DNA from 4 places in the Pelorhabdus sp. sgz311001 genome. Region 3 is predicted to be linked to each of the others. Evidence: riboswitches for the same ligand, from Rfam matches in the RefSeq annotation. Region 3 holds a riboswitch; each other region holds the start of a gene.
What was found. Region 3 has a riboswitch for cobalamin ahead of AC0MXB_RS04880 (hypothetical protein). Riboswitches for the same ligand answer to the same signal wherever they lie in the genome.

Region 1 (7,894 bases), 850 kb from region 3:
CAACGGATAGTACATCAAAACGGCAACTCGTTGAATTAGCCGATAACGCTCTTTACATCAGCAAACAAGAACGGAACAAAATAACATTCTATCGTTGACAATTAACATACTCCCCCCTCATCCAAATGAAAAAAGTAATTTTCTCGCTTCATAAAAAAAGTTAAGTAATCAGCCATAAAATATTTTCTCGCAAGTTTCTGAGCTTGAAAAGAGCATTGCGAGCAGGAAACTGCTTCTACATTGAGGAAAACTACAAGCAGTAAGATCCTAGACACAAAAATTGTATAAAAGGAGGCTTCTATGAAAATGCGATATTTTTTCGCCGGATTACTGATGCTTACTTTAACGCTTGGTTGCTTTGGCAACACCTATGCTACAGCAAAGACCGAACACTCTGTCTCTATGGTCAAGAACTTCATTCAAGTACCACTGGCAAGGCAAAATACCGATTACACCTGCGGTGTAGCTGCACTGCAATCCATACTCGGCTATTACGGTTTTGATAAGCGCTTAGACGTACTATCCGATGCAGTCAAACCAGATCCTGAGAATGGCACGGGCTATATGAATATTATAAATTATGCCAAATCACTAGGATTTAACGTTACCACCCGGACGAATATGAGTTTAGAAGAACTCAAAGGGTATATTGACAAAAAACAACCGGTACTTGTAGTAATTCAAGCTTGGGACGATTCAAAGTCCAATTATGCACCTAACAAAAATGAAGATGGCCATTACGTTGTTGCGATTGGCTATGATGACAAATATTTTTATTTTATGGATCCTTCTACCCTAGGACACTACACTTACATTCCTACAGCAGAATTTATATCACGCTGGCACGACTATGATTCTTTCAGCAACGAGGTTCTAACTCAGGTTGGCATAATTATGACTAAGCCGATTACTTCCCCCTACAATCCTGATGAAATTATAAGCCTTGATTAATGAACTTAAGAGGTGATAATTTGAAAACAGCAACTAGCTATTATCGTACTTTCCTGTCTGTTTTCTCAATTGTAATAACCTGCTTCATCACCCTAGGAACTTCCATGCAGCAGGCTTGGGCGGCAGACAATCAAGTACGTCCAACGGCAGTCGTCGAACGTTGTTCATCCATCATTATTGGCAAACAAGCGACTAAAGATGGGTCGACGCTTCTAGCTCATAACGAAGATTTAACAAATTATTGTGCACAACATTACGTGTATATTCCTCCTGCCAAACATGAATCAGGCGATATAATAACCACCTTCTGGGGGGCAAAAATTCCTCAAGTAGCAGAGACATATGGGTACTCTGCTACCAAGATTTTTGACAAGGCCTATTCTCCTGGGGATATAACGAGCGGAGTTAACGAACATCAGGTAGCTGTAGCCAATAATATGTCTTATCGTCGAGATGCACCAACCGAACTACCAACTACTGGACGAATTATCTGGACAGAACTCACCCAGCTCGCCCTGGAACGCGCCAAAACCGCGCGTGAAGCAGTCGAAGTCATTGGTGACCTAGTACATACTTATAAACTGGGTAGTGATTCTGGCGCGATCTTTGCGGTCACAGATGGCAACGAGGGCTGGTGGGTTGAAGTTACTCTAGAAGGACAGTGGGTTGCGCAACGGGTTCCCAATGATTCCTTTGGAGTTAGAGCTAATATCTTTCGAATTGGCCAAATTGACTTTGCCAATCCTGATAATTTTATGTACTCAAGTGATGTAGTTGATTATGCAAAAAAAATGGGTTGGTATGATGGAAAAGAGCCTTTTAACTTTGCCAAAGTATATGCTGCGCCAGAAAAACTAAATGATCCCTATAATACCCGCCGCCAATGGCGGGCCGAAGAATTACTGAAAGAACAGATTGCAACCATTACCCCGATTGATATAATCAGGATATTGCGTGACCATTATGAGGGAACACCTTATGATTTAACGAATGGGTACAAAAAAGGTTCTCCGCACCAGACAGATGAAAGAACCCTATGCAGTATCAATACTGAAATAAGTTTAGTCTGCCAATCACGACCGTGGCTACCGTCAGAAATAGGCGCCGTAACTTGGCGAGCTATGGCGACGCCTTGCACCAGCGTATTTACGCCATGGTATTTCGGCAATTCTGAGATTCCTGCCGCTTTCCAAACTGGAACAAACCAATATTCCCCCGACTCCGCCTATTGGACCTTTAGAGACCTATCACGCTATGCAGATGTACGCTATCAAAATGTAATCGGCAATATTCATAGACAAATTGATTTCTTTGAAAAAAAAGAATTCACAGCTCAAGATGACATAGAAAAAGAAGCCCTGCAAATTTATGGACAAGACAAGAAGCAAGCTATTCAATTTCTGAGTAACTATACGAACAATCTGGCTGAACAATCCCTCAAACTGGGAAACTCATTGCTAAATCAATAAAATAAAAGGCTAAGAAGAATTCGCAGCAAGCGATTTTTCTTAGCCTTTTTAATATATTAGTAACTATTGTCTTAACTCACTATCGTCGTCTTGTGGCTAGCAAAGCATTACATACGATGCATCATAGGCAGCATAAAGAAGTAAATATTTGCTACTGTCAAAACGATGATCAGTATAGTAAAGGGCAAAGCAGATCCAGTAACTTTTTCTGAAGAATATTGTGATTTAGCAATTCGATATGCTGTATATATTGAGCCTAGAGCACCAATAACTAGCAAGGCATATTGTAACATTTGAATAGTATCCACACTCACCAGCGCGGTTGATTGTTCAGATACTTTCATTCCGATTACTGACATACCGGTAAATAAAATAGATTTTCCTTCAGCTAATAAATGAAACAAATTATGAGCCAGATGGGCTGATAAATCCAGCGGAATCAAAGCATATCCAAAGCGAGCAAAGTTTAAATGAGCTGACTCTCCATTACTTTTTCCAGCCACCCAACTGCTAATATACAATAAAGACACTGGAATGGCCATAGCAATGAGAAAGATAACCGTAAATGTGATAGCATACTCCTGCGTGCCTAAAATATTTTCTAGAAAACTTTGGGCCTTAGTCCAAATCTCCAGCATGGTAATATTTTGGACAAACACGATTCCCATAATGACGGTAGCCAAAACAGACTCTTCAAATTTGGGCTTCTTAATAAACCAAAGTTCACGAGAAGGCGGACGAACAGAAATGGTAATAGAATCATTGGGGCAGTTCTTTACACAATAACCGCATAGATTGCAGCGAGCGCTGTTATCCATGGTTTTCGGGAACTCAAACATCGGACAGCCTGGTGCTTTTTCACCGCCCTTGTAACAAGCGGCTACCGTACACTTACTGCATTTTTCCGGCGTTCCTCTCAGTTCCAATGCCCCTGTCCGAGAATAGTTACCGGCGACCCCACCTAAGAAGCATAAATTGCGGCACCAAGCCCGGCGTTCAAAAAAGGCCCCTGCCGTAATGGCTCCTAGCGCAATAATCAGCATCATAACCCCTGAGCCGCGTGGCGACTCTACAATTCCATAAACATGATCACCCCAGGTAATCATGATAAAAAAAGCATCAATAATCCAGATCCCATATTTCTTAAGAAACTGGGGAACAGGCCGATTATTCCCTACAATCTTTTGCACAAAATCACTCACTGTCGCAAAAGGGCAAATAGCACACCAGAATCGTCCCATCAAAAGAAAAATCAGCGGAATCAGTGGCCACCACAGTACCCAGGTTAATGCAGTGCCAAAATTTTCATGGGCGCTGACAGGGCCAAAAAACAATTCATATGTGATAAAAGCAAAAATAATCACAACAGGAATTTGAAAAATTCCTGGGTACCATTTGCTTTTTAATATGGCTTTTAACAAGTTATTGCCTTTGGTTTCAGGTATTTTCGTCTCCATCTATCTCACACTCCCTGGCCTTTCAGCTTAGTATATTTCATAATTCCAGCAACAAGGATGACTGCTGAAATAGCTCCACCAAATCCATAGAGAACAGGCCAAGGATTGTCGTTTTCAGCCTCCTTTTTGCCGTGTCCATTATGATTCATGTTGTTCATATCATGGCTATTTTGTGAATCAGATGTCATAGAATTCATATCATGACCATTATGGTCATTGGGTGACATAGTCCCCATATTGTGACTACCTTGTGACTCATGCGTCATGGAGTTCATATCATGACCGCTCATCGAATCTTGCGTCATGTTCCCCATCTCATGCTTTGGTTGCTCCACACTAGTTGCAGCAAAAGTATTCATCGTAGACATACCAAGCAGAAGTAAGGTTGCAAAACTAATTACCAAAAAACTACCCCGTCTTTTAAATATATTAATCAATTAACAAACCTCCTCATTCATAGCATTCAATGCCTATCATCGTTATTCAGTCTTTTGCATTGTGCTGTGGTCCATTGAGTTATGATTCATATTACTGTGATCGACTTGCTGCGTCGTGCTCTGATTCGTTGCCGGCATTTGATTGCTTGCTGAATTTCCACATCCCGCTAAAAAGAATCCTAAAGTAAAAACTAATACGGCGCTTACAACATAAAACTTTTTCATAAAAAACTTTCCTCCACGTGACTGATTAATAAACAATGACTTTTGATTCACTCGTTATCCGCATTCTTACTGCCCCTATTATATCTATCAATTATGAATTTCTTATGAATGTATTGTGAACTTCTCGTGCTATTTGAAAATCAAAACAACCAAACTAGTTCCCTTTCGTCCACTACACTTGCCATGTTTTCTCTTTATTTTGATATTCTTTTGTATACGGCCGGTGCTAAGATCAAACTGTTGAATAATTTGCGCTTTTCGCAGTTCTTTGTTGACATCGCTAATGGTTTGGTTTATTCTGTAACAGAATTCCATATCGTCTTAATAGGTGCCCACTCGGGCTTAATAGGGAAGATTGGTGCAATGCCAACACGGTCCCGCCGCTGTAATGGGGAGCTATTCTACAATTTAGCCACTGGAAAAAGATTTCTGGGAAGGCGTAGAATACGATGAACCGAAGTCAGAAGAACTGCCTATTTTATAGTCACCGTTTTACCCACGAGCGATGGGGAGGCGATTTGCACTTTTTTCTATTCAGCAAGTTGACACTCTTTCCTTATAGCAAGAGTGTTTTTTTACTATTATTCGCTCGAAAAAATCGGGAGGTTACATTGAATGAATTTGGAAGTCCTTGCAATTATCTCGCTGGGTTTTGTTCTCGGAGCAAGACACGCGATTGATTGGGATCACATTGCTGCTATTACCGACTTTGTTGGTGCTGAGAAATCTAAAAAAAAGGGATTTCTTTTGTCGTTATACTATATAATTGGTCATGCTTTAGTGAATTTGTTTTTTGGTGGAGCTGCCATTGTATTAGGCCAATCAGTTCCATCATGGATAGATACAGTAATGGAACGAGTTGTTGGAGTAACATTAATTACTTTGGGATTATGGCTGATTGTGATTCTTATTCAAAATAGAAAAGAATCTATTTTCATTAATAGATGGCAGCTATTATTCAATGTCCTACAAAAAGTCTACTACTGGCTAAAGGTTAAAATAACCGGAAAAGCTACTGAAAGAGACATGCAACCAATTGCTCTAGGACCTGGTAGTGCTTGCGGTGTCGGGATCATCCATGGTATCGGAGGAGAAACCGCCTCGCAAATTTTATTATTTACCACCGCTGCTGGTGCAGGAACACTTACCCTTGGACTAACAGCCGTCTTTGCCTTTATATCAGGTTTATTTTCCTGTCAAATTATAATGGTTTTATTTTTGCTAAATGGCTACGGACAAGCAACTAGGAACCCCAAAGTTTATAAGGGATTAGCGATTGCTACATCTTTATATAGTATTGCAGTAGGTACAATCTTCCTATTAGGTGCCAGTGATCTTCTGCCTCCGCTCGAATTTTTCTAACTAAATTCAGTCTTAAAATTTATAAAAAATGCTATGACAAAAGAGAGTACCCCTATCCAACTTGATACTATTGGATAGGGGTACTCTCTTTCAAGGAATATTGAAGAAACGATGAATAACTCATGCTATTTAAAAGATATTTCCTAAGAATTGAACGATAAAGAGCAGCCCCTTAAAGAAAAGGGCTGCTCTCGTATACGTTTCGTTACTTATTAGAGCTATGGTGTCCTGCATGTTCGTTATTACCATCTTGCTGCGTATCTGCTGGAGGAGGACTTACTGTCTCGTTTATGGTTCGCTAGCAGGCTGCGCCACAACTTCTGTCATCATTCCACCATCTTCATGGTCTAAGATATGGCAATGGAGCATCCAATTTCCTGCCTCTTTCATGACAAAAGCCACATCTACATACTGTCCAGCTGGGACATTCACCGTATCCTTCCACATTTCTCGGTCTGGCACCTGTCCATTCTGTGACACGATTTGGAAATAGGCGCCGTGAACATGGATAGGGTGATCCATCAGGTGCATTCCCTGGGTGTCTTTATTCCAAAATCGCACTTTGACTACTTGGCCCACCGTTACCTTTATTGGATCTGTATTGGGAAACACTTTTCCGTTGATGGTCCACTGCATCTTACTCGCCCCATCTTGGGGCATAGACATCGCCATAGCATGTCCCGCATGCTGCATTCCAGCCATACTGCCACCTGTCATGCTAGCCATATCCATCCTTGAACCTAATTCCAGTGTAAAGTCAGGCGATTCATCCTGCATACCAGCAAACGCTCGCGATACAGGCGGCACAAAGGGAGATATTACTGGTGCTACCGCCTTCCCTTCGTAGACAATCGGCACAATCATGCCTAGTTCGGGGCGTTCACTAATCAAGCGATATTGCTGACCAGCTATTCCTACCGCTGCCACTTCCACGTCTATCCGCTCACCAGGGGCTAGCGTGACGGTATCTGTCATGTAAGGATCCACTAAAGGATGTCCATCCGTATGGGTCACTCTAAAACGATGCCCTGGCAGTTGAAGGGTATGATAGGCAGCTGTCGATGCATTAATGAGCCGTAATTTATGGAGTTCTCCCTGACGAAAGACTAAAGGAGGAATCGCATCTCCGGTCTTGCCATTCACGGTCTCTATATTGCCATACCGTTCCATGTCGCCCCGCGCGGTACCATCTAAGCGCTTGCCATTCGCATCTAGGTACCAATCGTCCAAAACCAAGATATGGTCACCGCTATATTTACGATCCGCTGCTGTCTTCACAATAAAAGGTGCATACAGCCCCATATCTACTTGAGTCACTACTGGGCGATAATGCGAGTGATACCAATATGTACCTGACTCATTCGCGGTGAACTCATAACGGAAGGGCTCGCCTGGCTTAATGACCCGGCTGGGTCCGTCTTGATCATTTGGCACCAATAGCCCATGCCAATGAATATTCGTGACAACTGGAAGGTGATTTACACCTTCCACGACAACTCGTTCTCCTTCCTGTACTATAATCGGCGTTCCCGGCACACTGCCGTTATAGCTCCATACCCGTGTAGACAGTCCCGGTCTTAGTTCCCAATTGGCTTCTTTGAGTTCTAGTCTTACGTCAGCCGCTTGTGCCGTAGCTGTCGCTATGAATACTGTCAGTGCTGTCGTAACAACCTGTTTTCTCCAATTCATCCAGCCTCTCACTTTCCTGTCCTCCTCCCCTACCTACGATTTGCTTACTACTTTTACTCTATTTTTGACTTTTCCTGCTCACTATTGAAAGATGGTACAGGCATTCTATCCAGTTTATCTGCAATCCGCTTTACTGACTTGGTAATGCTAGTCAACAAATAAAAGAAATATATCACTATTACCAGATAAATCACCATAAAAACGAATCCAAATCCACCCATCATGCTGCCATACATCATGTGTATCACTCCTTTTTATTTGGTAATCGCACTTATCTTTATTATAATAATAAACATGTTATTTC
Region 2 (7,894 bases), on a different contig from region 3:
AAAATGTCAGGTTGGTTGCTGCCAGCCAAAGAAAATAAAGGAACTATAATTTTTGCGCATGGTTATAGACAAAACCGCTTACAAGACGATGTGCCTGGTCTCTCTCTCGGGCAGGCGTTAGTGGCACAGGGCTATAATGTAGTGCTCTTTGATTTTCGCAATTCAGGGGAATCGGCAGGAAGCCTTACCTCTGTAGGGGAACTAGAAGTGCGTGATCTTTTAGGCGCTGTTGATTTTGTAAAATCGCGACAAGATCTGAATCAGTCGATTACTCTTTTCGGATTTTCCATGGGGGCGGCAACGGCTATTGTAGCTGGATCTGAGGAAAGCGCTGTTAAAGCAGTCATCGCGGATTCGCCTTTTGCGGACTTACGCTCTTATTTGGCCGACCACCTGACTGTTTGGACCCATTTACCATCATTCCCCTTTAATGAGACGGTACTTACAATGATTCCGCTTATGACTGGTATTGACGCTCGCGGCATGAGTCCCCTAAGGGATGTAGCAAAGCTGGCTGGGCGGCCGTTGTTACTGCTTCACGGCAATAGTGATATAACCATACCCGTTACTGAAAGTCAAAAATTGCAACAGGCTTATCCGCAAGCTAAGCTTGTGATTATTCCTGGTGCCAAGCATGTACAGGGATTTCATAAAGCGAAAGAACTTTATTTGGAGCAGGTTCTTGCTTTTTTGCAATAATTGACTTTTAATTTCAGCCAAGCTACTATAAAGACAAATCCAACTCTTTTATGAAGGTTTTTATTCTATGATGAAGGTGATAAAATGACAGATTTAGCAGCAAGAGCAAAAGAAGTATGGACCTATCTTCACTCTATACCGGAAATCGGTTTTGAAGAAGTAAAAACAGCAGCCTATTTAGGCGATGCCTTAGAAAAAGCTGGTTTTTCTGTGACGCGAGGGATTGGCGGAACAGGCGTTGTCGGTGTCTTAGATAGCGGTAATCCCGGGCCAACTTTAGGGCTCCGTGCTGATATGGATGCGCTGGCTCATATGATCGATGGTCAGGTTTGTGCGATTCACTCCTGCGGTCATGACGCGCATAGCACAATGGTATTAACTACAGCGGAAGCCGTGGCGGCCAAAGGATTGCAACAAGGCAAGCTGAAGATCATTTTTCAGCCAGCTGAAGAAAAACTTTTTGGCGCTTTAAAGACGATTGAAGATGGCGCCATTGATGATGTAGATATTTTGTTTGGTATTCATTTGCGTCATATTCAGGAAGCCAAGCTTGGCGAGGCAACTCCGGCGCTTTGCCATGGCGCCAGTTATATGATGACAGCAGAAATTACGGGAGAGGCAGCTCATGGCGCTAGACCACACTTAGGCGTGAATGCCATTGAGGCAGCTGCGGCTATTGTTAGCGCAGTAAACGCAATTCACGTAAATCCTGTGATTCCGGCTACGGCTAAGGTGACGAAGCTGATGGCGGGCGGCGCTGCTTTAAACGCAATTCCTGATAAAGCGTCAATGGCTTTTGACCTGAGAGCGCAAAACAATGCAGTGATGGAAGAATTGCAGCAAAAAGTGATTCGGGCGATCGAAAATGGGGCGGCAACAGTGGGCGCAACAGCGAAGATCGAATTGATTGGCGGTTGTCCTGCTGCTGAATATGATTCTGCCATGGTCGCATTAGCAGCGGAGGCGATTACGGCTGTTTTAGGTAAAGAGGGCCTGTTGGATCCAATTACAACACCAGGCGGCGAAGACTTCCATTACTTTGTAAAGCATAAGCCTTCGCTAAAAGCTGGCTATATTGGTTTAGGCGCAAACTTAACACCAGGACTTCATAGCCCGAGTATGCAGTTTGATCAAGCTGCTTTAGGTGACGGAATCGCGGTTCTTTGCTATATTGTCAATAAACTGTTGGGAATAAAAGCATAGGCCCTTTATTGAATACTAGTTTTCTTTTCTTTGATACACAGAATCAGGCGGTTGCTGATTAGCAAGTAGCTGTCGATTTTGTGTATCTTTTTGCAAGGACTTTATAGCAAAACATAAGGCGGAACAGTCGTCGTGAGGTTTGCTTTTACTAAGGTCTTGTAGCTTTTGCACGGCAGCGTCAAAGTTGTGACAGTGATCATTCATTTCGCCTTGTAGGCTCTCATAGAGGCCGTCAGTCATGAGATAAAAGGCAGCATCGTCTTCGAGCGGCAGAGTGATCGTGCCAAATTCAGGATTCTTAGCAATGCCAAGGTAGATTCCTGGTAAAGTAATCATGGTGCTTGCGGTTTTGCTAGCAGTCCAGAAATAGTTAATGCCGCCAGAAATGCAAGATAAAGTATGCTGTTTAAAGTCAAAGGTGAAAGTAAGTAAAGCTGCAAAGGTGTTATCAGGAAAATAATGTAGTAGATATTCGTTTAGTTCATAGAGCGAATCTAGCGTCCAATCCCCTTTTTTGGTCATAGTTTCCGTGAGCAAGCTGCTGATTGCTGAGGTATGGAGCGCGGCGGCTACGCTATGACCTGTCACGTCAAGTAAATAACCATGCAATTTGTCGCCTGCGGCGGACCATTGATAGCCGTAAAAATCGCCGCTTACGATGTTTAGCGGTTCAAAGAGCGGAATGATCTTTACTTTGTCGTTTTCCTGAGCGATTGGCAGCATTGATTTTTGGACACGGCCTGCCAGCACCAGTTCATCCTGCAACTCATAAGTCCGTTCAAGTACTTTATTTTCCAGATTAATGTTTAAATGGTAGAGCAAATTTTGTGTTGCTTGATGTTCGGAAATTTCACCTTCAAGACAGGCATTTACTGTTTGGATTTTTTCGACTTGTTCTTCAAGCTGTGCTTCTTTCTCGCGGAGCAGACCAATCGTGTCTTTGATCTTAAGACTCATAGCAATGAAAGTTTGGCAGAGCAGACGCAGTTCTTGTGGCATATTCATGGCATCAGAACCACGGAGTGAACGGAAGTCGTCATTGGCAATCCGGTTGGCCTGCTCAGTTAGCCAAGTTATTGGTTGCTGCAATTGACGGGTTGCCCAGATTGCAATCGGGTAGATAAATAATAGCAGCAAAAGCATTTCAATTCCCATGATTTTAAGCTGTTGATACAGTGGGGCCATAACTTCTTCTTCACGGATGGACCCAATAAGCGTCCAGCTTCGTTCTGGTAAAGCATGATAGGCTACAAGCACGTTCTTTCCCTGGTAGTCAATCCAGGAGGCTGTACCTGTTTGGCCAAGCTGAATTAATTGTAAATTCTCTATGGGCAACTTCATTTTTAACTTAGCGCTTGTCTCGATTTGACCTGATTCAATGAGTTGCTCTAGATAACGTGGTTCAGTCAGCAGAACGCCGGCCTGATTGACAAGCAGAATTTCGCCTGTTTTGCCAATCCAGTTATCTCGCAGTAAGTTTTCAAGCGTCTGAGTTCGGACTGATCCGAGCAAAACGCCTTGGAATTGTCCCTGACGATCATAAATCGGTGAGGAAAAATTGATAATGGAGTGACCGCTGTTGCGACCAATTACAATATCTGAGATCGAACTTCGACCAGCAAGGGCGGCTTGATAGTAAGGCTGATTGGTTGCTTGGGGAAATTGAATCGGACGATTGAGCGTAGAAAAACGGAAGTAACCGTCTTTGTCAATATACGATAGAGAATCAAAATTTTTATTACTATGCTGTACTGACTGCAGCATATCATAGAATTGCTTATAATCAAGCTGGCGAATGGATTCTATTTCACTTAGACTGAGAATGTCATTGGCCCGTTCATCTAGCCAGTAGTTAATCAGGCGTTCCTGAAAAGCGACCCGTTGGCTGATGAGTTCTAAATTCTGCTGTTTGGCAAGTTTGACTTGATTTGCTGCATAAATTGCCATCGTGAGGAGGCTGGGCGCTAAAATTAGTAAAATTGTCCACGCACGAAACTGACGGCTTAGCGTGTCTAGTTTCATAGGGTCCTCCTTTGAATCTTTCGATTCTACATAATTGTCGAAAAATGAAGAAAAATATTATTCTATAATATTTGCGATTTCAGCGAGAACTCCTTTTTTTAGTAGGAAAATTGCAAAAATTATTCTTGTTTTTCTTTAAGAGTCTTGACGCTCTTACAACGTCTTGCTATAATTTTGGCAATTAGATAATTTAGTTTAGGTGCTGCTTTTAGAAGGTAAAAGCGGATAATAGGGAAGTCTGAGCATGGTTTTCCATGTGTAAGCGCGGGCCCGCCACTGTACCGAGGAGGTTCCACAAATTGCCACTCAGCTATCGGGGAAGGCGTGGATACTAATGAATCGGGAGCCAGGAAACCTGCCTAAACTGTAAGATAGTCTTTATGGAAAAAAAGACTTTTGGGAACGATAACTCCCAAAAGTCTTTTTTTTATGAAAAATTTATCGTGATAATGGGGGAGATTCGGTGGATTTATTACAACAAGCAATACAAAACATAGAGCCGCTTGACCAAGCAGCTATGGCGCAAGCAAAGAGACATTTGCAGGAACTTTCGTCAAGTAAAGGCCAGCTAGGAAAACTAGCGGAAATGGTGGTTCAATATGCTGGCATCACTCGGCAGGAAAGGCCGCTTGCGCCTAAAAGTGCTATTATCTTGGCATCAGCCGATCATGGTGTTGCCAAACAAGGTATCAGTGCCTATCCGATTGAGACCACTAAAGAAATGACGGCAAATTATCTGCTAGCCCAAGGCGGTACAGCCAATGCTTTTGCTAATTATTCCGGTTCCGATCTTGTGGTTGTCGATATGGGCATAGCGGGAGATTTATCCTTTGTGCCAGGGCTTGTGCAACGAAAAATTGCCTATGGAACGAAAGATTTTACGGAAGGTCCAGCAATGACGCGGCAAGAAGCGATTGCCGCTGTCGAAGCGGGGATTGCTCTCGTCACAGAAAGAGTAAGACAAGGTTATACTTGCTTTTGTCTTGGCGAAATGGGAATTGGCAATACTACGGCTAGTGCAGCGATTGTAGCAGCTTTTACTGGATTAGCTCCAGAAGTTGTAACTGGTCGGGGAACTGGAATATCAGATAGTCGCATGAAGGTGAAAATCGAGGTTGTTCGTAAGGCTCTGGCTATAAATCAGATTGATTGCGGTGATGGTCTCGATGTACTTAGCAAGATTGGCGGGTTTGAAATCGGGGCTTTAGCAGGCGTTGTTTTAGGTTGCGCTGCAAACCGTGCGACTGTTGTGATCGACGGACTGAATACAACAGCTGCGGCGATGATTGCCTATGCTATTTCACCGCGTTGTCAGCCCTATATTTTGTCATCCCATTTGTCAGGGGAACCGGCTCATCGCATTGCCTTATCTTTTCTTGGACTGGAAGCGTGTGTGGATGTTGGCGTAAGACTTGGCGAGGCGATCGGCGCCTCCGTCGTTGTTGATTTATTAAAGGGCGCGTGTCGTCTCTTTGATGGTGACTGGCTTAAGTCAGCAGAGGGTCTCAGTTTTTGGCGGCAAAATTTAGCTGCAATAGATCAAAGCGAGTCGGAGCTACCAAGTATTAGGCCCTTAGATGAGGCGGCTATGGAAAAATGCCAACTTCGTCTCGACAATTTAACCAAGCCTTTGGGGAGTCTTAAAGCATTTGAAGAACTTGGGCGAAAGCTAGCAGGCATTATCGGTCAGCCACGGCCCCGATCTTGCGACAAGAAGTTGATTTTAACAGGTCCTTGCCAATCCAGCGAAAACGAGAATGAGTTTGTAGCAAAGTTCAAAGTGCTTCAAGCTTTTAGCAAGCATTTTGGCGCAGAGATTCTTGTTTGCCGTCACGAAGAAGCGTCCGAATTTCCTACGGAACAAGGTGTGAGGCAGTTGATTCAGGCGGGAGTTGACTTTAGCAAGCAAGCCGCTCTATCAAACGAGATTATTGGCATTGGCAGCCTAGAACTTGTAAGTCAAGAGATGGTTGCGGTCAAGAACCTGCTTGCCCGAAGCGACGGCCAAACCTTACTGCCACGATTGGCAAGACTCGAATATTCACAGAATATCTGCTTTTTAGCAGGCCTAATTTTAGGTGCTGCCAGCTATGGTTGCGCAGTTGTTTTAGACGATGACGCTGCTTTAGCAGCTGCTTTGGTTGCTGTTGAGCTGAATTCGACGGTAAAAGACCATTTGGTGGCATCTCATTTGCCCTTTACGGCAGAAGCGACAGAAACGCTGACGCAACTAGACCTTTGCGCTTATTTTTCATTGCAGCTTACGAAGCCGGCGGGAATGGGCGCTTTGCTAGGATTTTCGCTTTTTAATGCTTCTTTGCATGTTTTGAGTGATATGAAAACTTTTGGCGAGGCTGAAGTTTCTGTGGCGCAGGATGGGCCAGGGGCATTGCGACAAGATAAAGCCGTGCGAGAATAGACTGTTACTTTATAAAACCGAACTCTGTGCCAAGAGCAGCTAATTTACTACGATTGCTTACAGCAAATTTACTAAAGAGATTGTTGAGATGGGTTTTGACTGTACCGACCGTAATATGAAGCTCTTGGGCGATTTCGGCGTTCGAATGACCTCTGGCGACTAGTTGGAGAATCTCCTTTTCTTTTACTGTTAAGAGAATATTGGGAGCGTCCTTTTCCAAAGTGGGGGCGGCAGTTTGTTGTGAATTGTTAACAGGGAGATTCTTTGTTTCTTTTTGTTTTTGATAGGCGTGCAAGGCGCTTAACACGACAGAACGAATGGCCGAAGCTGGCGTAGGTTTGGTTAAAAAAGCATTGATTTTACCATGGTTAATGGCATCAATGGTCATTTGCAGTTCGGCGTGACCGGTAATCAAAATGCGTTGGGCTTCATGGTCAAGTGCTAAGATGCGCGAAAATAATTCAATGCCATTCATAACAGGCATGCGAAAATCGGAAATAATAACAGTAAATGGGCCATGATGTTCCACTAATTTTAAAGCCTGTAAGGGATCTCGCGTTGTGGTAACTGTAAAGGTTGCTTGCAAAATGCGGCGCAGAGAGTTTAAGTAGTTTTCTTCATCATCGACAATGAGAATTTTGGGCAGCGGTTCTGCAGCCATAGTTTTCACCTCGCTGTTATCAGTGCCTATTTTCAGGTTATGTTTGAATAATTGGACAAATTCAGCGTGGTTCCTCTATCCGATACATATAAATCTTCCTCGATGCGAATCGCTGGGGTTAAGCGAGTCTGGGAGTTTCGTCGCAATTTTGCCATATTCTGATTTAAGGCAGAGGAGTTCTAGTCTTTGCCAAGAATGTAGACAATCTTAAGCGCAAAATATAAGGGGTAGATAGAATGAATGAACAAAATCCTTTATCAGGAAAGATGATTGTAATTGATCCAGGCCATGGCGGTTCTGACGAAGGCGTGGTTAGTCCTAGCGGTTGTACCGAAAAAGCAGTGACTATGCAGCTTGCCTGTCGACTTCATGATCGGCTTAAGCAACAGGGCGCTGTTGTACTTTTGACGCATTACGATGATCAGTGTGTCTGCGCGAATGCCTCATCCATTTCCGATGAACTTTTTGCCAGGACAGCGATTGCCAATAAACATATAGCCAGAGCCTTTATCAGTATTCATCTAAATGGATTTTATGACACGAGCGTAGGCGGTACGGCTACCCTTTATAAGTCTGATGACGAAGCAAGCGAAAAACTAGCAGCTTGCGTGCATCAGGAAATAACTAGAACCTGCACACTTTTAGATCGCGGCTATGAGCCTTCCGATCTTTACTTGTTGCAGCAATCGAATGTTCCTGCGATACAGATTGAACCTGCTTTTTTATCCAATTTATCAGAAGAAAAGTTCTTGCAAAACCCCTTATTTCAAGAAAGGCTGATTCGGGCCATCTGCAAAGGGCTGGAAAAATTCTTTTCTTTGTCGCCGCTATAGACGAATTTTATCGACAAAGAAAGGTTTTTATCTTGACATCGGAGAATAAGAGATAAG
Region 3 (7,894 bases):
TTTTATTTTTGCAGCGATTGGCGAAGAACTTGGGTTTGCTGGTGCTGGCGGTACGCTATTAATCTATTTGTTTCTTGTCTACCGAGCTTTTCGTACGGCTATTTATGCTAAGACGCCTTACCAAGCGCTGGTTGCTGGTGGACTTGCGACTGTTTTTGCTCTACAGGTATTTTTGATTGTCGGTGGTGTTATCAAATTCTTCCCACTTACGGGGATTCCTTTGCCTTGGATCAGTTATGGCGGCAGCTCCCTTGTGGCAAATTTCATTATGCTTTCCATGCTTTTTGCCATTTCAGGAAGAAGGTCAAACCATGGATAATATACTCATAGGATCAATTCGTAAAGCAGCCTACTTTTTACTAGGTCTTCTTTTGCTGCTGTTGTTTTACTTAACGTATATTCAATTTTATGAGAGTTCTTTTTTATCATCGCATCCGTTAAATCGCCGTAGTGCTTTGCTTTTAAAGCAAGTGGAGCGAGGCGACATTTTAGATCGCAATGGTAAAATTCTTGCTCAAAGCCGTAAGGAAAAGGCTGGCTTTGTCCGCGAATATCCGCAAGGTTCGCTCTTTGCTCAGGTGATCGGTTATTCTGATGAAAAATTGGGTAAAACAGGCATAGAAAGTACTGCCAATGGCGAACTCTCGGGCATGAGCGATCCTTGGCGTCGCTTAGGCGCCATTAGTCATGTTTTTTTCCCGCATCAAGGGCACTCGGTTATTTTAAATCTCGATGCCGATTTGCAGCAGGTTGCTTATCAGGCGCTAGGAAATCGTAAAGGCGCTGTTGTAGCTATTTCTCCCAAGACCGGCCAGCTACTCGCTTTAGTGAGCAAGCCGTCGTTTAACCCGAATCGGATTGCGGAAGAATGGCAGAGTATATCAACAGATAAAAATGCGCCACTTTTAAATCGAGCCCTGCAGGGGCTTTATCCGCCAGGATCGACCATGAAAACTTTGACAGCCGAGGCTGCATTTTATGAAAAACTGGCAAATCCGCAAAAAATATATCGATCCGATGGGTTTTTAAAAATACCGCCTGATTATGTGTTGCATGAAATTCAAGACAAAGCCTATGGTGATCTCACCGTCAACCAGGCTTTTGCCGTATCTTCCAATGTCGTTTTTGGTAAGTTGACTTTAGAACTTGGTCGCAGCCGATTAAGTAAAGCCTATGAACGATTTGGCTTTGATAAGGCTCTTGATGAATCTTTAGAAGGAGAAAAGCCTCGTTTGCCGAATTTTAAAGATCTTGGCGATGGTGATTTGGCGCAGACGGGAATCGGTCAAGGTAGCTTGGTGGCATCGCCTTTGCGTATGGCTATGCTGGCAGCGGCGCTAGCCAATAATGGACAGATGATGGAACCTTATTTAATTCAAAAAGTTGTGGATTATGATGGTCGCATCTTGCGGCAGAATTCGCCGAAAACATGGCTTACGGCTACAACCCCGGAAGTGGCTGCTTTCATGAAACAGATGATGATTTATGAAGTAGAAAAAGGTACGGGCCGCGGCGCTGCATTAGGCGGCGTGACGGTTGCTGGTAAAACAGGAACAGCGGAAAATCCCCATGGTGATGATCATGCTTGGTTTATTGGTTTTGCTCCGGCGGAAAATCCCGTTATCGCTGTAGCAGTGATTATAGAGAATGGTGGCGGCGGTGGTGCTGTAGCGGCCCCTGTTGCTCGTAGAGTATTTGAAACGGCACTACATTAAGGAGGTGAATGGTTTTGCTTATCAATCGAACACTTGATAATCGTTATACAGTGCTCGAACTCGTCGGCGGTGGCGGTATGGCGGAAGTGTACCGTGCTCATGATGAATTACTGGATCGCTATGTGGCAGTCAAGGTATTGCGTTCTCAATTTACATCCAATGAAGAATTTGTGCGGCGTTTTCGCCGGGAAGCGCAGGCGGCGGCAAAATTATCTCATCCTAACATTGTAAATGTTTATGATGTCGGACGAGATGACGATATTTATTATATTGTAATGGAATTTATTTCTGGCGAAACCTTAAAAGAAAAGATTGATCGCGAGGGCATTTTACCTGTGGAGACAGCCGTAAGAATTGCTGATGAAATTGCCCAAGCGCTTGAAAATGCCCATCAAAACCATTTAGTCCACTGTGATATTAAACCTCATAATATTATGGTTACCAGTTCTGGGCGGATTAAGGTTACAGACTTTGGGATTGCCAGAGCTGTCACTTCAGCAACGATGGTTCATACAGGTACAATTATTGGTTCTGTTCATTATTTTTCGCCCGAACAAGCCAAAGGCGCGCCAGTGAGTGCTCAATCGGATATTTATTCGTTAGGTGTAGTTTTGTATGAAATGCTTACAGGCAAAGTTCCCTTTAACGGTGACTCACCAATTGGAATTGCCATACAGCATATTCAAGAAAGGCTAGTTCCGCCGAGCGAAATCAATCCCGATGTTCCGCCGCTTGTAGAAGCGATTGTCATGAAAGCGATGGCAAAATTGCCTGCTGACCGTTTTGCTACAAGCAGTGAAATGATTAATGACTTAAGGCTTTCACAAGGTTATATGCGTGAAGACAGCACAAGGCTTCTGTCGCGTGAAGAGTATCCGACGCAAATGATTTCAGGCATGTCTGAGGCATTAAAAGAAGCTGGTCATGAACCTACGCGTCTTGTGGCAAAAAACGGAGTACAGCCGAAGCCTTATAATAAAAAATTAATTTTAGCTTTTATCGTCTTTTTTATTCTTTGTTTTGCTGGCGGAGCATTTCTCGCTTTCGGTAAATTTTGGAGCGGAGCAGAAGTCACTGTACCTGATGTAACAGGCAAACAGGTTGAACAAGCGAAAAGCATACTGACAAGCCGGAATCTTCGCGTGTCAGTATCCGAAGTGTTTAATGACAAAGTTCCGATGGGGCAGGTCATTTCACAGTCGCCGGAAGCTGGAAGTGTTGTAAAGGAACAAAGAACGATTAATTTGATTGTCAGTCGTGGTGGGGAAATTGCTACAGTTCCTGATTTACGCGGCTTAAATCGTAAAGATGCGGAAGCCGCGCTCAGAAATGCCGGTCTTAAAGTCGGACGGGTTGATGAGCAGAGTTCTTCCGAGGTGCCGGCTGATGCAGTTATCAGTCAGAATCCGCGACCACCGGCACAAGTCGCTAAGGGAACAGCAGTGGATCTTGTAGTCAATAAAAGTGCTGTCAAAAAAGTGACATTGCCTGATTTTAAGGGCGCTCTGCTTTCCACTGTGACAGCGCAGCTGGAAAATCTTAAATTAAAGGCTGGCTCAGTGACTGAGACGGTCAGTGATAAATATCCTGCTGGTACGATTTTGGAACAGAGACCTGCCGCAGGTGCTGAAATTGCGGAAGGAACTGCCGTTGATTTTACTGTTGCGAAAGGCGGCGGAGGCGGTGGGGTAAAACACGGAAGTCTGTCGGTGACTGTGCCGGAAGGGCCAGCACGCCAGACGGTTCAAATTGTTGTTACCGATAGCAATGGACGGCGCGTTGTCTATGAAAATGTTCATAAACCAGGCGATAAGATTGAAAAGCAGTTAGAAGGAACCGGAACAGTTCGGGTTCAGCTTTATATTAATGGTAGCTTGTCACAGGAACAAAATTTATAAGGAGAGATGCTGGTGCTCAGAAGATATCTATGGTAATGACAGGTGTTGTTGTAAAGGCTTATGGCGACTATTACAGTGTCCAGACAAATCAAAAGGTAATTTTATGTACAGTGAAGGGACGAATGAAACAAGAACGGTTTACCTTAGTTGTCGGCGATCAAGTAGATTATAAGGTAACAGGGGAAGGCAAGGGAATCATCGAGAAAATTCATCCCCGCACTTCGCTATTAAAGCGTCCGCTTGTTGCTAATATCAGTCAAGTTGTCGTAACCTTTGCCTGTTGTAATCCTGACTATTCCCTTGATTTGATTGATCGTTTCTTAGTTCTTGTGGAATCGAGTGCACTGCAGCCTATTCTTTGCTTTAATAAAGTGGATCTAGCTGACCGCGATGAGATGGAAGCCGTAGCAGAAATTTATCGCCGTATCGGTTATAAAGTGTTTTTTACCGATGCAAAATCCGAAGCAGGAATTAGCGAATTACGTGCTTTGCTTGATGGTGAAATCACTGTCTTTTCAGGACCAAGCGGTGCCGGAAAGTCTACGTTGCTTAATGCCATTGAATCAGGCTTACTGCTTAAAACGGGGCAGGTAAGTGATAAAATTGGTCGGGGACGCCATACAACGCGTCACGCAGAACTGCTTCCGTTGAAGTCAGGCGGCTTTGTTGTTGATACACCAGGATTTTCCTTTACGGAAATCACTTTGCCGGAGGATACTGTGAAAACCTGCTTTCCCGAGTTTTATGAGTTACCACAAGCATGTAAATTTAGTTCCTGTCTTCATGATAAAGAGCCGCAGTGTCAAGTGAAGGAAGCTGTGGCTCAAGGCAGAATTTCGTCGAGCCGCTATGAAAACTATGTGACAATTCTGCATGAAGCGCAGGCTAATAAGAAGGGATATGGAAAATGAGTACAATAAAAGTAGCTCCTTCAATTTTATCGGCAGATTTTTCTCAGCTTGGCGCTGAAGTAGCGAAGCTGGAGGAAGTGGGAGCCGACTATATTCACATTGATGTTATGGATGGTCATTTTGTTCCGAATTTGACCTTTGGGGCGCCTGTTGTGGCTGCTATTCGTTCTTTTACTAAGCTGCCTTTTGATGTGCATTTGATGGTAGAAAAGCCTGAGGAATATGTAATTCCTTTTGCGAAAGCTGGCGCCGATATTCTAACAGTTCATGCCGAAGCGACAGTGCATCTTCATAAGCTCTTACAGGAAATCCATAAAGAAAATATGAAAACAGGTGTTTCGCTGAACCCGGCAACGCCGCTTTCCCTGATTGAAGAGGTTTTGCCAGATATTGATATGGTATTATTAATGAGTGTAAATCCTGGTTTTGGCGGTCAGGCCTTTATTCCAGCAGTAACCGATAAGATTGCACGTTTGCGCCGCATGATTGAAGAGCGGGATCTCAAAACGGAAATTGAAGTCGATGGTGGCATCAGCCCTGCTAATGCCAATATTGTTACTGCAGCAGGCGCTACGGTTTTAGTCGCTGGATCAGCTGTTTTTTCCGCGAAAGATCAAGCAGCAGTGATTCGCGCTTTAAAAGGCTGCTAAATTTCTTAACGGTGATATGTTCCTGTTTACTATTTATAAAATGAAAAACGCTTAAATCCCTTGGAATGTAAAGGATTTAAGCGTTTTTGTTTTTGAGTTTATCTTGATACTATTATAAATTAAACACGCAATATTTTGAAAGGTTTGACATATATTGTGATAAATGGTATACTAATTATGAAATGTAAAATGATGTATAATGAAAATTGCATAGTTTGGGATAGGTGCCCGCAAGGGCTTAATAGGGAAGTCCGGTGAAGTACCGGCGCGGTCCCGCCACTGTAATAGGGAGTGAGTCCAAAAAATACCACTGAGGCAAACGTCTTGGGAAGGTTTGGATAAACTATGATCTAGAGCCAGGAGAACTGCCTATCTGTCAGTCACCGTTTTTTTACCCACGAGCGATGGGGAGGGGATTAAATGAGAATAATTTATCTTGTGATGCCAAACCTCCCTGTTTTATGCAGGGAGGTTTTTTAGTATTTCCGAGCAGGGTTTAATTAAATATGTCAAAGTAGGTGCCCGCAAGGGCTTAATAGGGAAGTCCGGTGAAGTACCGGCGCGGTCCCGCCACTGTAATAGGGAGTGAGTCCAAAAAAATACCACTGAGACAAACGTCTTGGGAAGGTTTGGATAAACTATGATCTAGAGCCAGGAGAACTGCCTATTTTATAATCACCGCTATACCTGCGAGCGACGGGGAGGGGATTTGGATAATTGACAGATGCTTTTTAGCAAACATTTTAATTATTTTTCAAATCTCTTGACTTTACGTCAGGAGATTTTTTTGTGTGTTTTACCAAATGTACAGTCTCTTGTGTAAATTATGAAAATATTATGGAGGTATCGTGACCATTTTTGCTGCAGCAATGAGTAGTGATAATAAAAAATTTCTCAGCTTGGCTGTTCCATTGATTATTTCTTCCATTTCAACACCACTCCTTGGCGTAGTCGATACGGCTGTCATGGGGCGATTCCCTCAGGCGGCTTATATTGGCGGCGTAGCAATTGCTACTTTGATTTTCAATACTATGTATTGGCGCTTGGTTTTCTTAGGATTAGTACTTCTGGGTTTAGTGCGCAGGCTAGTGGGACAGGAGATAAAAAGACTATTACCTCTGCGCTGTTGCGGCCTATGGCGATTGCTTTTATTTTGGGCGTACTGCTTGTAGTCTTGCAGTATCCAATCAAAATTGCCGCTTTTATGCTAGTGACACCGAGTGATGCTGTCAGGACATTAGCAGAAACCTATTATGATATTCGAATTTGGGGAGCGCCTTTTGTATTGACTGGCTATGTAATAAATGGCTGGCTAGCAGGCATGTCTAAAGTCAAACTGTCCCTGTGTTTACAGATCTTCATGAACATCTTGAATATTTTACTGGTATTACTGTTTGTTCGGATAGGGGGCATGGCTGCCGATGGTGTGGCAACAGCAACCCTCATTTCGGAAATAGCGGCTACGGTCCTAGGGCTTGTTTTGATTTACCATATCAAAGAAGTGTCAATTACCGGGATTTCCTTGGCGATATTATGTAATATAGCGGCGTTCACCGCCATGATGAAGGTCAATAGGGATTTATTTATACGAACAGTATGCCTCTTGTCAGTATATAATCTGATGGCTATATACGGCATGCGATATGGGGAGGTTGTACTAGCGGCTAATGCTGTATTGATGCAAATTCATTTTGTTATGGCCAATTTGCTCGGCGGGATCGGCAATACCGCTACAATATTAGTGGGGAAAGCCATAGGAGGAAAAGATGGTAAGTTGTACAAAAGTACAGTCCAATTAACTGCATTTTGGGGCTGGGTTACAGCATTTCTTTTGTTTGGCGGGGTTTGTTTATTTAAAAACGCGGTGATTGGACTTTTTACTAATCTTAGTGAAGTGAAGCAACTAGCTGACATGTATATATATTGGGTCGGTCTATTTCCTTTGAGCGCTGTTTGGGGGCTGCAGCTTTATGGCATTTTTGCAGGCGCAACATTGTCGACTCCTATCAGGAATTCTATGCTCTATTCGCTATTGGGCTGTCTCATTGTTTTTTTATTAGGAGAACCATTATTAGGAAACCATGGCATATGGTTGGCCTTTACGGTATTCAGCCTGGGAAGATCGATATTTCTTTGGATCTATTTACCAGGGCTTAACAAAAAAGTTGCAGTCATTGCAGAAAAATAAAAAGAAGCGTTGATAAAAAGAAGCGTTGTTCCCAAATAACAATATAGCTAAAACAAAGGAGCGGGTGTCTTGACTAAAAAACAATTTATGCAGCGTTTGCTGCAAATGGGCATTACCCTTATTGGCGTAAGCTTTCTGACATTTTGCCTAATGTATCTTTCACCAGGGGATCCAGTAGCTATGCTGCTAGAGGTAGGAGATACCATTGTGTCGGAAGAAACAATTGCGGAGACAAGGGCTCAGTTAGGTCTCTATCAACCATTTCATGTTCAGTATTTTCGTTGGGTTACTGGTGTCTTACAAGGCGATATGGGCATGTCCTATTCGGCAAAAATGCCTGTAGCTGAGCGGCTCTGGCAATGTTTGCCTGGTACATTGGCGCTAGCAGGTTCAGCTCTTGTTATGATGCTACTTATTTCAGTGCCTTGCGGTATTCTTTCCGCTGTATATAGAAATCGCGCCGTAGATTATTTGATTCGCGGTTTTTCTTTTGTGGGCGTGTCCATGCCGAGTTTTTGGGTAGGACTTATTT
Region 4 (7,894 bases), 840 kb from region 3:
AAAACAACGACTTCATCACTCCATTGGGCTAATTCTTCCGGACTTAAGCTTCCCTCCTTCGCAATAAAAAAGGGCTTTCCTATTGTTTCAACAGTCAAATTCGGTGCTAGATTTTTCAATACGAGATGTTCACTATAACTTTTTGATTTCATAAACTGCAAGAAAAGCACCCGTTTTCCCGCTCCTAAAGCACGAATGGCTAAACCAATTGCCGCAGTTGTTTTTCCTTTACCATCACCTGTATAAATTTGGACATAGCCCCTCACAGCTGATCCACCTTCTTTCGCTTCATGGTATAGTACCATTATCTGTCTTTATACCACATTGTCCTAAAATGAACAAGAGGAAACCATAAAGGAACTTTCCAAGACCCCCACTTTAAAATTTTGCGGTTAAAGTAGTCGTAAAGCGGTTTCTGTCAGTAGACGCCCCGGAATGATTCACCGCTTTAATTTTTTTATAATCATAATCGCCAATCTTCAGCGAAATATTCTTATCGAATTTATGAATCCAGGCAATCGAATAACCCTGGGCATTGCTATTAGGATAGGCGCTCATTTCTGTAGCATTATAATCCGTCATAACTGCCTGATCTTCCACGTAATAATAGCTGGCAGTCAAGGTATTTTTAGCATCTAATGTATACTTCAGCGACATTTGCATTGCCTGATTTTCAGTCTTAGCACTTGATTTCAAAAGTTCTGCCGAAATTCCCACTTTATCATTCACAGCTCTACTGCCATAAACGCTCACATAATTAACCGTACTATCTGCGAAAGCATAGCGTGATCGCGTATCACTCCCGTAAGAAGTTCTTGCCAACATCACCCCAAGAGAAGATTGTCCATCTGGCGCATAGGTCCCTTGCAATACATAAAATTTATCATTCGAAAGATTGCCTTGATAGTTCGTCTTTGCACCAATAAAATTCAGATTCACTGCACCAACTTGTTTCGAAACAGACATAGCATAAGGTAAAGCATGACGGCCAATATACGTATTATCATAAACAAGACCGCCGCCTAAAGTAAGGCCTTGCAACCCGAGCACATATTTATAACCAGCATTTTGATATTTGATACCGAAAGCATCTAAAGCACTATTCTCTTGCTTCGTATTGCAAAAATAGTCAGCTGAAAAGACGCCATAATTATTATTTAATCTCTGATAAGTAAACCTTGTATAAGCCGATACATTTTCTGCAACCGGAAGAGTCGCATTTAAGGTCAAAGTTGTTTTTATGCCAGTGCGACTCCGATTCCCTGGATTTTCATCATGCTGAGAACGAGCATGCACCACTAGATTTCCGTCAAATTGCACACCATCTGGTTGGGCGGCAGCAGCCGCTTGGTTCATAGCCAATAATAAAGTGAAAGTTGTAATTCCTAATATCTTTTGCTTCAAACGAAAATCCTCCTCAAGTATCATTTCAAGATTATGCTAGTCCTTTTTCCATATGTACAATCTGTTCAGGCCCATCTTCTTCTAAGATAATCTTGAACCCCTGTTTTTTCCAAAAATTAAAACCGCCTGGCAAAAAATGATGTGTATGAAGGTAAACTTTTGTATAGTTTTGGTCACTTGCAAAAGATGACATAGTCTGTACCAATTGCGCACCAATCCCTTGGCGTCGAAAATTTTGTGATACATAGCAACGACCAAACTCAGCAGTTGTCGGTAAATGATACAAATTTTTCAATAAGGCAATTCGATCATTATACCTACACACAGCCCCGGTGCCAATCAATTCTCCTGTCGACAAAAAAGCTCCCCATAAATTACAATCTTCAGGTTGAATATAAGTGCGCTGCAAAGCTGCTACATCAGTCATATTTACACGTTTCCCCTTATGACAAAACAGTTCTACTAGCTGACTTTCCAAAAAGCTCTGTACCTTTAAAATTTCTTCCGCTAAAACTGGTCGTACTAAAATTTGCTTTTCTTCCACCCTTTAAACTCCCCCTGTACTAAATTGTTTAATATACTCATGCCGCCGCAATAAAAAAGCTCCTGCCAAAAGGGCAGGAGCTAGCGCAAAATCCTCTATACTGCTTAGGGCAAGAACAGAGCGCAATCACCTCCCCATCACTCGTGGGTGAGAAAAAATAAAACACTTCCTAATGAGATTAGGAAGTGTAAGCGCTCAAGTCATAGCCATAGCAAAAAAAGAAGCTAAGTTATTGTAGCAAAATCCCCTCCCTATCGTTCGTAGGTAAAAATGGTGATTATTGAACAGGCAGTTCTCCTGGCTCTGGATCATCGCGCCCTCAAACCTTCCCAGAACAATATGTTCCAGTGGCATATCTTGAGATTGCTCCCCATTACAGTGGCGGGACCGCGCCGGTATTTCACCGGTCTTCCCTATTAAGCCTTGCGGCACCTATCCTAAAAATTATTTAATTAATAAATTTTTTATTTTATAATAACAACATTACCCATTTTTGTCAAATTGATAAAAATAGTCCTAGCGTCCTTTTTATTACTAGATGAAACTATCGCAAACAGGCTAGATTCCGCAGAACCTAGCCTGTTTCTTTTGCCTATATTATAACCTTGCTTAGCCGACTACAACAAGCGGAGTACCAGCCTGTACAGGATCGCCAGCTTTGACTAGAATTTCTTTTACCACGCCATCAGCGCTGGAAAGAACAGGATTATGCATTTTCATAGCTTCCATAACGATCAGTTCCTGACCATTTTTTACAGCATCGCCAACATTGACTTTAACACTAATAATTTTACCAGGCATAGGCGAAGCAACTTTCGTGCCAGGGCCGCCAGCTTTTGGTGCTGCTTTCGGTGCTGGTGCAGGAGCTGCTGCTACAGGAGCAGGAGCTGCTTTCGGTGCTGCTACAGGAGCTGCTGCTTTAGGAGCTGCAGGTGCTGCCACGCCGCCAATTTCTTCTACAGCAACTTCATAGGTCTGACCATTTACTGTAATTGAATAGTTTTTCATAATAAATCCCCCTTTGGTGTCATACAATCATTGTTTACTGCTCAAAAACCGTTCATAACATCCTGGCGGCCAGCGGTTACCCACGCATCGCTGCCACGCCGAATACTTACGATAGTTACAGAAGCGCTACCAGAAATAGCGGCAATCGCTGCCGTAATCACGGCAATCAGCTCACTATCATCTTCTTGCTGTACCGAAGCCGTAGCAACTGCTGGAGTTGCAGGCGTTGCCGCCATAGCTGCAGGAGTAGTCGGCTGATTCTGCTCTTCCTTTTTTTCTTGCGCTTCTGATGTTACTTTCCAAATATAGCAAACGATAAGAATCACAATCAAGGCTATAAAAAATGTCAACATGAGGTATTTCCTCCTTTAATTAGTGAACGCCTAGGAGCGCCAGCATGATACCACCGGAAATAGCCGTACCAAATACACCAGCAAGGTTTGGTCCCATAGCATGCATAATCAAGAAGTTGTATGGATTTTCTTTTAAAGCAACTACGTGAGCAACACGCGCTGCGATAGGTACCGAAGCAATACCAGCTGAACCGATCAACGGATTGATTTTGCCGCCGGAAACTCTGTACATGATACGTCCGCCGATAATACCGGAGAAAGTACCGCCAGCAAAAGCAATCAAACCAAGAACGATAATTTCAATCGTTTCGAAAGTCAAGAAAGTATCAGCATTCATGGTGGAACCGATAGCAACCGTCAACGTAATGATGATGATATTGATCAAATCATTTGCTGCTGTTTGAGCCAAACGATCAACCACGCCGCATTCACGAAGCAAGTTGCCAAGCATCAGCATCGTAATGAGCGGAGCAACTGGAGGGAGTAACAAGTCAACAATAACCGCGATTACCATTGGGAATACGATTTTTTCTAAACGGCTTACAGGACGAACCTGCGTCATAATAACCATACGTTCTTTTTTCGTTGTGAACAGTTTCATGATTGGCGGCTGAATGAGTGGCATCAGCGCCATGTAGGAATAAGCTGCTACGGAAATCTGTGGTAACAAATGCGGAGCAAGTTTCATCGTAACGAAGATAGCCATTGGGCCGTCAGCGCCGCCGATAATACCGATTGCACCAGCTTCTGCCAAGGAGAAGCCCAGCATTTTAGCGCCAATTAATGCAATAAAGATACCTAAATGAGCTGCAGCTCCCAAAATAATAACACTTGGATTCGAAATCATCGGTCCAAAGTCAGTCATTGCGCCAACGCCAAGGAAAATCAATGGAGGAATAATAATAAGAGCAACACCTTGGTAAGCATACCAGAATAATCCGCCTGGGTCTGCTAATCCCGATCCTGGAGCGTTTGTTACGATACAAGCAAAGCCGATACCGATTAAGAGTAATGGTTCGTATTTTTTCACAATTGCTAAGAAAACGAAAACAATGCCGACAATCATCATAATAATGTTGCCATACCATAGATGCATTAAACCGGTCTGATTGACCATGTCCAGCATCAGTGATCCAATTTGTTCAAACATGTACGTATTTACCTCCTATTAAATAATATAATTCTTAGTGACCGCCTTTTAACTTTTCTTCATTGATTGTGCCAAATTTATTTAGGATAGGGAACAAGTATAACACAAGGCCGATACCCCAAATAATAACGAAGCTCAAAATGAAGTCAATGACGCTAAGTAAGATGGAACCTTCAACTGTATCAGGTACTGTCATGTATATTCTCCTTTCTAGCGATAATTAATTTATATATAACAACAAGCTTGGCAGAAGATCTCAGCTAAAAATCTCGCCAAGCTCGTTATTACCCCAGTAAAAATAACTGAAACTTATAAAGGAATATTGCCGTGTTTTTTCTTCGGGCGATCTTCCCGTTTCATCGCCAGCATGTTTAAGGCATTGGCAACAGCCGGTCTTGTCTGACTTGGCTCAATGACAATATCCACATAGCCGCGTTCTGCTGCATAGTAGGGATTTGCAAAATCTCTGATATATTCTTCCGTCTTTTCTTTGATATTAGCATCGCCACGGAAGATAATATTGGCTGCACCAGCAGGTCCCATAACCGCAATTTCAGCGGAAGGCCAAGCAAGAACTTGATCAGCGCCCAACTCTTTCGAGCACATAGCAATATAAGATCCGCCATACGCTTTACGAGTAATAACCGTAATCTTAGGTACAGTCGCTTCGGAGTAAGCATAAAGCATTTTAGCGCCATGACGGATAACACCGCCGTACTCCTGCTGCGTACCAGGCAAGAAGCCAGGAACATCGACAATTGTTACAACTGGAATATTGAAAGCGTCACAAGTCCGAACGAAGCGAGCTGCTTTATCAGAAGCATTGATATCAAGGCAGCCTGCCATAACAGCTGGCTGGTTGGCAACAATACCAACAGATTGACCGTCAATGCGAGCATAGCAAGTGATCATATTTTTCGCAAAATGCGTTGCTACATCAAAAAATTCGCCATTGTCAACAATCGATTTAATGACATCATACATGTTATAAGGCATGTTCGGGTTGTCCGGTAACAAAGAATCAAGGGCTGAATCGACACGAGCCGGATCATCACCAGTTTCTACGATCGGAGCTTCTTCCATGTTGTTGTTTGGCAAGAAGCTTAAGAGATAACGAACTTGATTAAGAGCGTCTTCGTCGTTTTCTGCAGCAAACTGCGCTACGCCGGAAGTCTGATTATGAGTCATAGCGCCGCCCAGAGCTTCTGCTGTAACTTCTTCCGCCGTAACGGATTTAATAACAGCAGGGCCTGTTAAGAACATCTGGCTTGTATTTTTAACCATGAAGATAAAGTCAGTTAATGCCGGAGAATATACTGCGCCGCCCGCACTTGGTCCCATGATTACAGAGATCTGCGGGATTACGCCGGAAGCCATGGTGTTATTGAAGAAAATGCGGCCATAACCGGACAGAGCGTCAACAGCTTCCTGAATTCTAGCACCGCCGGAATCAGCAAGACCGATGATTGGTGCGCCCATTTTCAGAGCAAGGCTCTGCACTTTAGCAATTTTTGCTGCATGCATTTCGCCGAGAGCACCGCCAATAACCGTGAAATCTTGCGCAAATACGTAAACGAGACGACCATCCACTGTACCATAGCCAGTCGTTACGCCTTCACCAGGAGCTGCTTTGCCAGCCATATCAAAGTTTACGCAACGATGCGTTACAAATTGATCAAGCTCCACAAAAGAACCGGTATCTAAGAGAAGATTGATTCTTTCTCTTGAAGTCAACTTTCCTTTGGCATGCTGTTTTTCAATGGATTTTTTACCGCCGCCTAGCAGAATTTCTTCCTGGCGTTTTTTTAAATCTTGAATTTTTTCTTGAATTGTAGCCATACTAGCTCTCTGCCCCCAAAATTTTTAGATTTTACTTGAATTATAGCTAATTTTAAAATCAATAAAATTATTTTGAACATGAAATAACAAAACTCATACATAAAATTGCATATTTGGGATCTAACTTGCATTGTTAAAATTCCACAAATTAGCCAAATTGTTCAAAATATTTTCTTGCAGTTCATAAAAAATCTGCAAAATTACCGATAATTCAACTTTTTAATACAAGTAAAATCATCATTTGCTCCATTTGGTTGCATAGAGACTAGAACTTATAACAGTAGTATAGTTTATTCTATTTTATGTTACCAATGCATTATTGTTATTAATCTAATGCAAAAATAACATATGCAAATTGATTCAATTGTATTTCCGGCTCTTTCACAAATAAAAAGCCAGACAAAGTACCTCATGACCAGAGGTAAACCGTCAGGCTTCATACATCACTTTATCTGAAAAATGATCAATCTTTTTCTTCTAAAGGCTCCCGCGTTACCGAAAACAGGGCTGCCGTGAATTCGGCCACATGCTCTTTTTCTTCATTCATTAGGTCGCAAAAAAGCTCTTTCACGATGGATTCTTCCGCTTTATTCATATATCGCTGATACTTATTAATCGCATGAAGTTCATCTTGAATTGCTTTTGTAAGACAGCGAATTAAACAAAGATCCTTCTTTTTGGGAAGTTCTACCTGAGCGTCTTCCTCCTCCTCAACTTGATACTTTTTCCAAGCCTTCGGTTTCGTCGCAAGCCGCTTCGTTGTTAAAAACTTTAAATCTTTTTTAAGCATGTCATATTGAACCGAGTCGAGCAGAGAAATCAAACGCATGATTTCCACATAATGCTGCATTTCATCTTCAGCTGCATCTAAAAACAGATCGGCAAAACAAGGATTTTCGAAAGCACATTCTAAATAATCGGCAATAGCGCCGCGCTCATCAGCCGCTGCATCACGCAACAAATAAAGATCCGGATGATTGGGACAATCACAAGGATCTTTTTCTTCCTCCATGGGGAAGCAAGGATAGTCATCATCAAAAAATTTCGGTTTCAAAAAAAAACACCTCCTGTAATCGTTTCCAATATATCTTATGGTAACGAATAACAAGAGGTGTTGCTATACTACCTTATATGCAATTGTATTTTCATTGCCCTTGTAGTTAATCTTCGAAAGGATTGCCGACATCAGTAACTTCTTGAATCACCACAATCGGATCGGAAATCAATCTATATTTTTCATCTTCGGGATAATCGACTGCACGTCTTGGATCATTTCCAGCAAAAGCAAGCATACTTTCCATTGACCACCATTTTGTGCAGAGAAAGAAATGCGCATAGTCCCCTTGCTCAACTACTTTTAAGTAAGCGCCGCAGTTTCCTTTTGTTGCGAGCGCATCTTTTACACCAGTTTCATACTCGTAGGATTCAAACCACTCTTTCATTGTTAAAGGAACTATACCATGCCAAGTTCTTGAGATCATAATAGCTACTCCTTTTGTCTATAAAATTGCAATGATAAATGATAGATTCGCCAAACCGATCTTTAAATCCTACAAAAAGAACTACTTTATACGTTCTTTCGACTTTTCACACCTT

Region 1: linked by a shared signal. The riboswitch ahead of AC0MXB_RS00565 (HoxN/HupN/NixA family nickel/cobalt transporter) and the one ahead of AC0MXB_RS04880 (hypothetical protein) in region 3 are both predicted to bind cobalamin.
Region 2: linked by a shared signal. The riboswitch ahead of cobT (nicotinate-nucleotide--dimethylbenzimidazole phosphoribosyltransferase) and the one ahead of AC0MXB_RS04880 (hypothetical protein) in region 3 are both predicted to bind cobalamin.
Region 4: linked by a shared signal. The riboswitch ahead of AC0MXB_RS00635 (GNAT family N-acetyltransferase) and the one ahead of AC0MXB_RS04880 (hypothetical protein) in region 3 are both predicted to bind cobalamin.

What each region holds. Positions count from the first base shown of each region.
Region 1 covers NZ_JBVXUT010000001.1:86,471-94,364, reverse strand. The annotation lists gene AC0MXB_RS00595 (sensor domain-containing diguanylate cyclase) at 1-98, shown strand, start outside; gene AC0MXB_RS00590 (C39 family peptidase) at 307-951, shown strand; gene AC0MXB_RS00585 (dipeptidase) at 972-2,420, shown strand; gene AC0MXB_RS00580 (4Fe-4S binding protein) at 2,528-3,877, opposite strand; gene AC0MXB_RS00575 (hypothetical protein) at 3,883-4,182, opposite strand; gene AC0MXB_RS00570 (hypothetical protein) at 4,357-4,539, opposite strand; cobalamin riboswitch at 4,849-5,030, shown strand; gene AC0MXB_RS00565 (HoxN/HupN/NixA family nickel/cobalt transporter) at 5,155-5,901, shown strand; gene AC0MXB_RS00560 (multicopper oxidase family protein) at 6,190-7,602, opposite strand; gene AC0MXB_RS00555 (hypothetical protein) at 7,644-7,829, opposite strand.
Region 2 covers NZ_JBVXUT010000003.1:289,407-297,300, reverse strand. The annotation lists gene AC0MXB_RS10110 (alpha/beta hydrolase) at 1-699, shown strand, start outside; gene AC0MXB_RS10105 (M20 peptidase aminoacylase family protein) at 784-1,902, shown strand; gene AC0MXB_RS10100 (cache domain-containing protein) at 1,918-3,924, opposite strand; cobalamin riboswitch at 4,105-4,301, shown strand; gene cobT (nicotinate-nucleotide--dimethylbenzimidazole phosphoribosyltransferase) at 4,388-6,343, shown strand; gene AC0MXB_RS10090 (response regulator transcription factor) at 6,348-7,004, opposite strand; gene AC0MXB_RS10085 (N-acetylmuramoyl-L-alanine amidase family protein) at 7,241-7,837, shown strand.
Region 3 covers NZ_JBVXUT010000001.1:934,186-942,079, forward strand. The annotation lists gene AC0MXB_RS04855 (FtsW/RodA/SpoVE family cell cycle protein) at 1-319, shown strand, start outside; gene AC0MXB_RS04860 (peptidoglycan D,D-transpeptidase FtsI family protein) at 312-1,715, shown strand; gene pknB (Stk1 family PASTA domain-containing Ser/Thr kinase) at 1,730-3,613, shown strand; gene rsgA (ribosome small subunit-dependent GTPase A) at 3,643-4,524, shown strand; gene rpe (ribulose-phosphate 3-epimerase) at 4,521-5,174, shown strand; cobalamin riboswitch at 5,380-5,561, shown strand; cobalamin riboswitch at 5,674-5,856, shown strand; gene AC0MXB_RS04880 (hypothetical protein) at 6,023-6,346, shown strand; gene AC0MXB_RS04885 (MATE family efflux transporter) at 6,232-7,362, shown strand; gene nikB (nickel ABC transporter permease) at 7,450-7,894, shown strand, end outside.
Region 4 covers NZ_JBVXUT010000001.1:95,854-103,747, reverse strand. The annotation lists gene AC0MXB_RS00645 (cob(I)yrinic acid a,c-diamide adenosyltransferase) at 1-266, opposite strand, end outside; gene AC0MXB_RS00640 (hypothetical protein) at 379-1,404, opposite strand; gene AC0MXB_RS00635 (GNAT family N-acetyltransferase) at 1,436-1,948, opposite strand; cobalamin riboswitch at 2,219-2,399, opposite strand; gene AC0MXB_RS00630 (biotin/lipoyl-containing protein) at 2,558-2,956, opposite strand; gene AC0MXB_RS00625 (OadG family transporter subunit) at 2,998-3,309, opposite strand; gene AC0MXB_RS00620 (sodium ion-translocating decarboxylase subunit beta) at 3,329-4,459, opposite strand; gene AC0MXB_RS00615 (hypothetical protein) at 4,494-4,655, opposite strand; gene mmdA (methylmalonyl-CoA decarboxylase subunit alpha) at 4,769-6,298, opposite strand; gene AC0MXB_RS00605 (hypothetical protein) at 6,762-7,352, opposite strand; gene AC0MXB_RS00600 (hypothetical protein) at 7,459-7,779, opposite strand.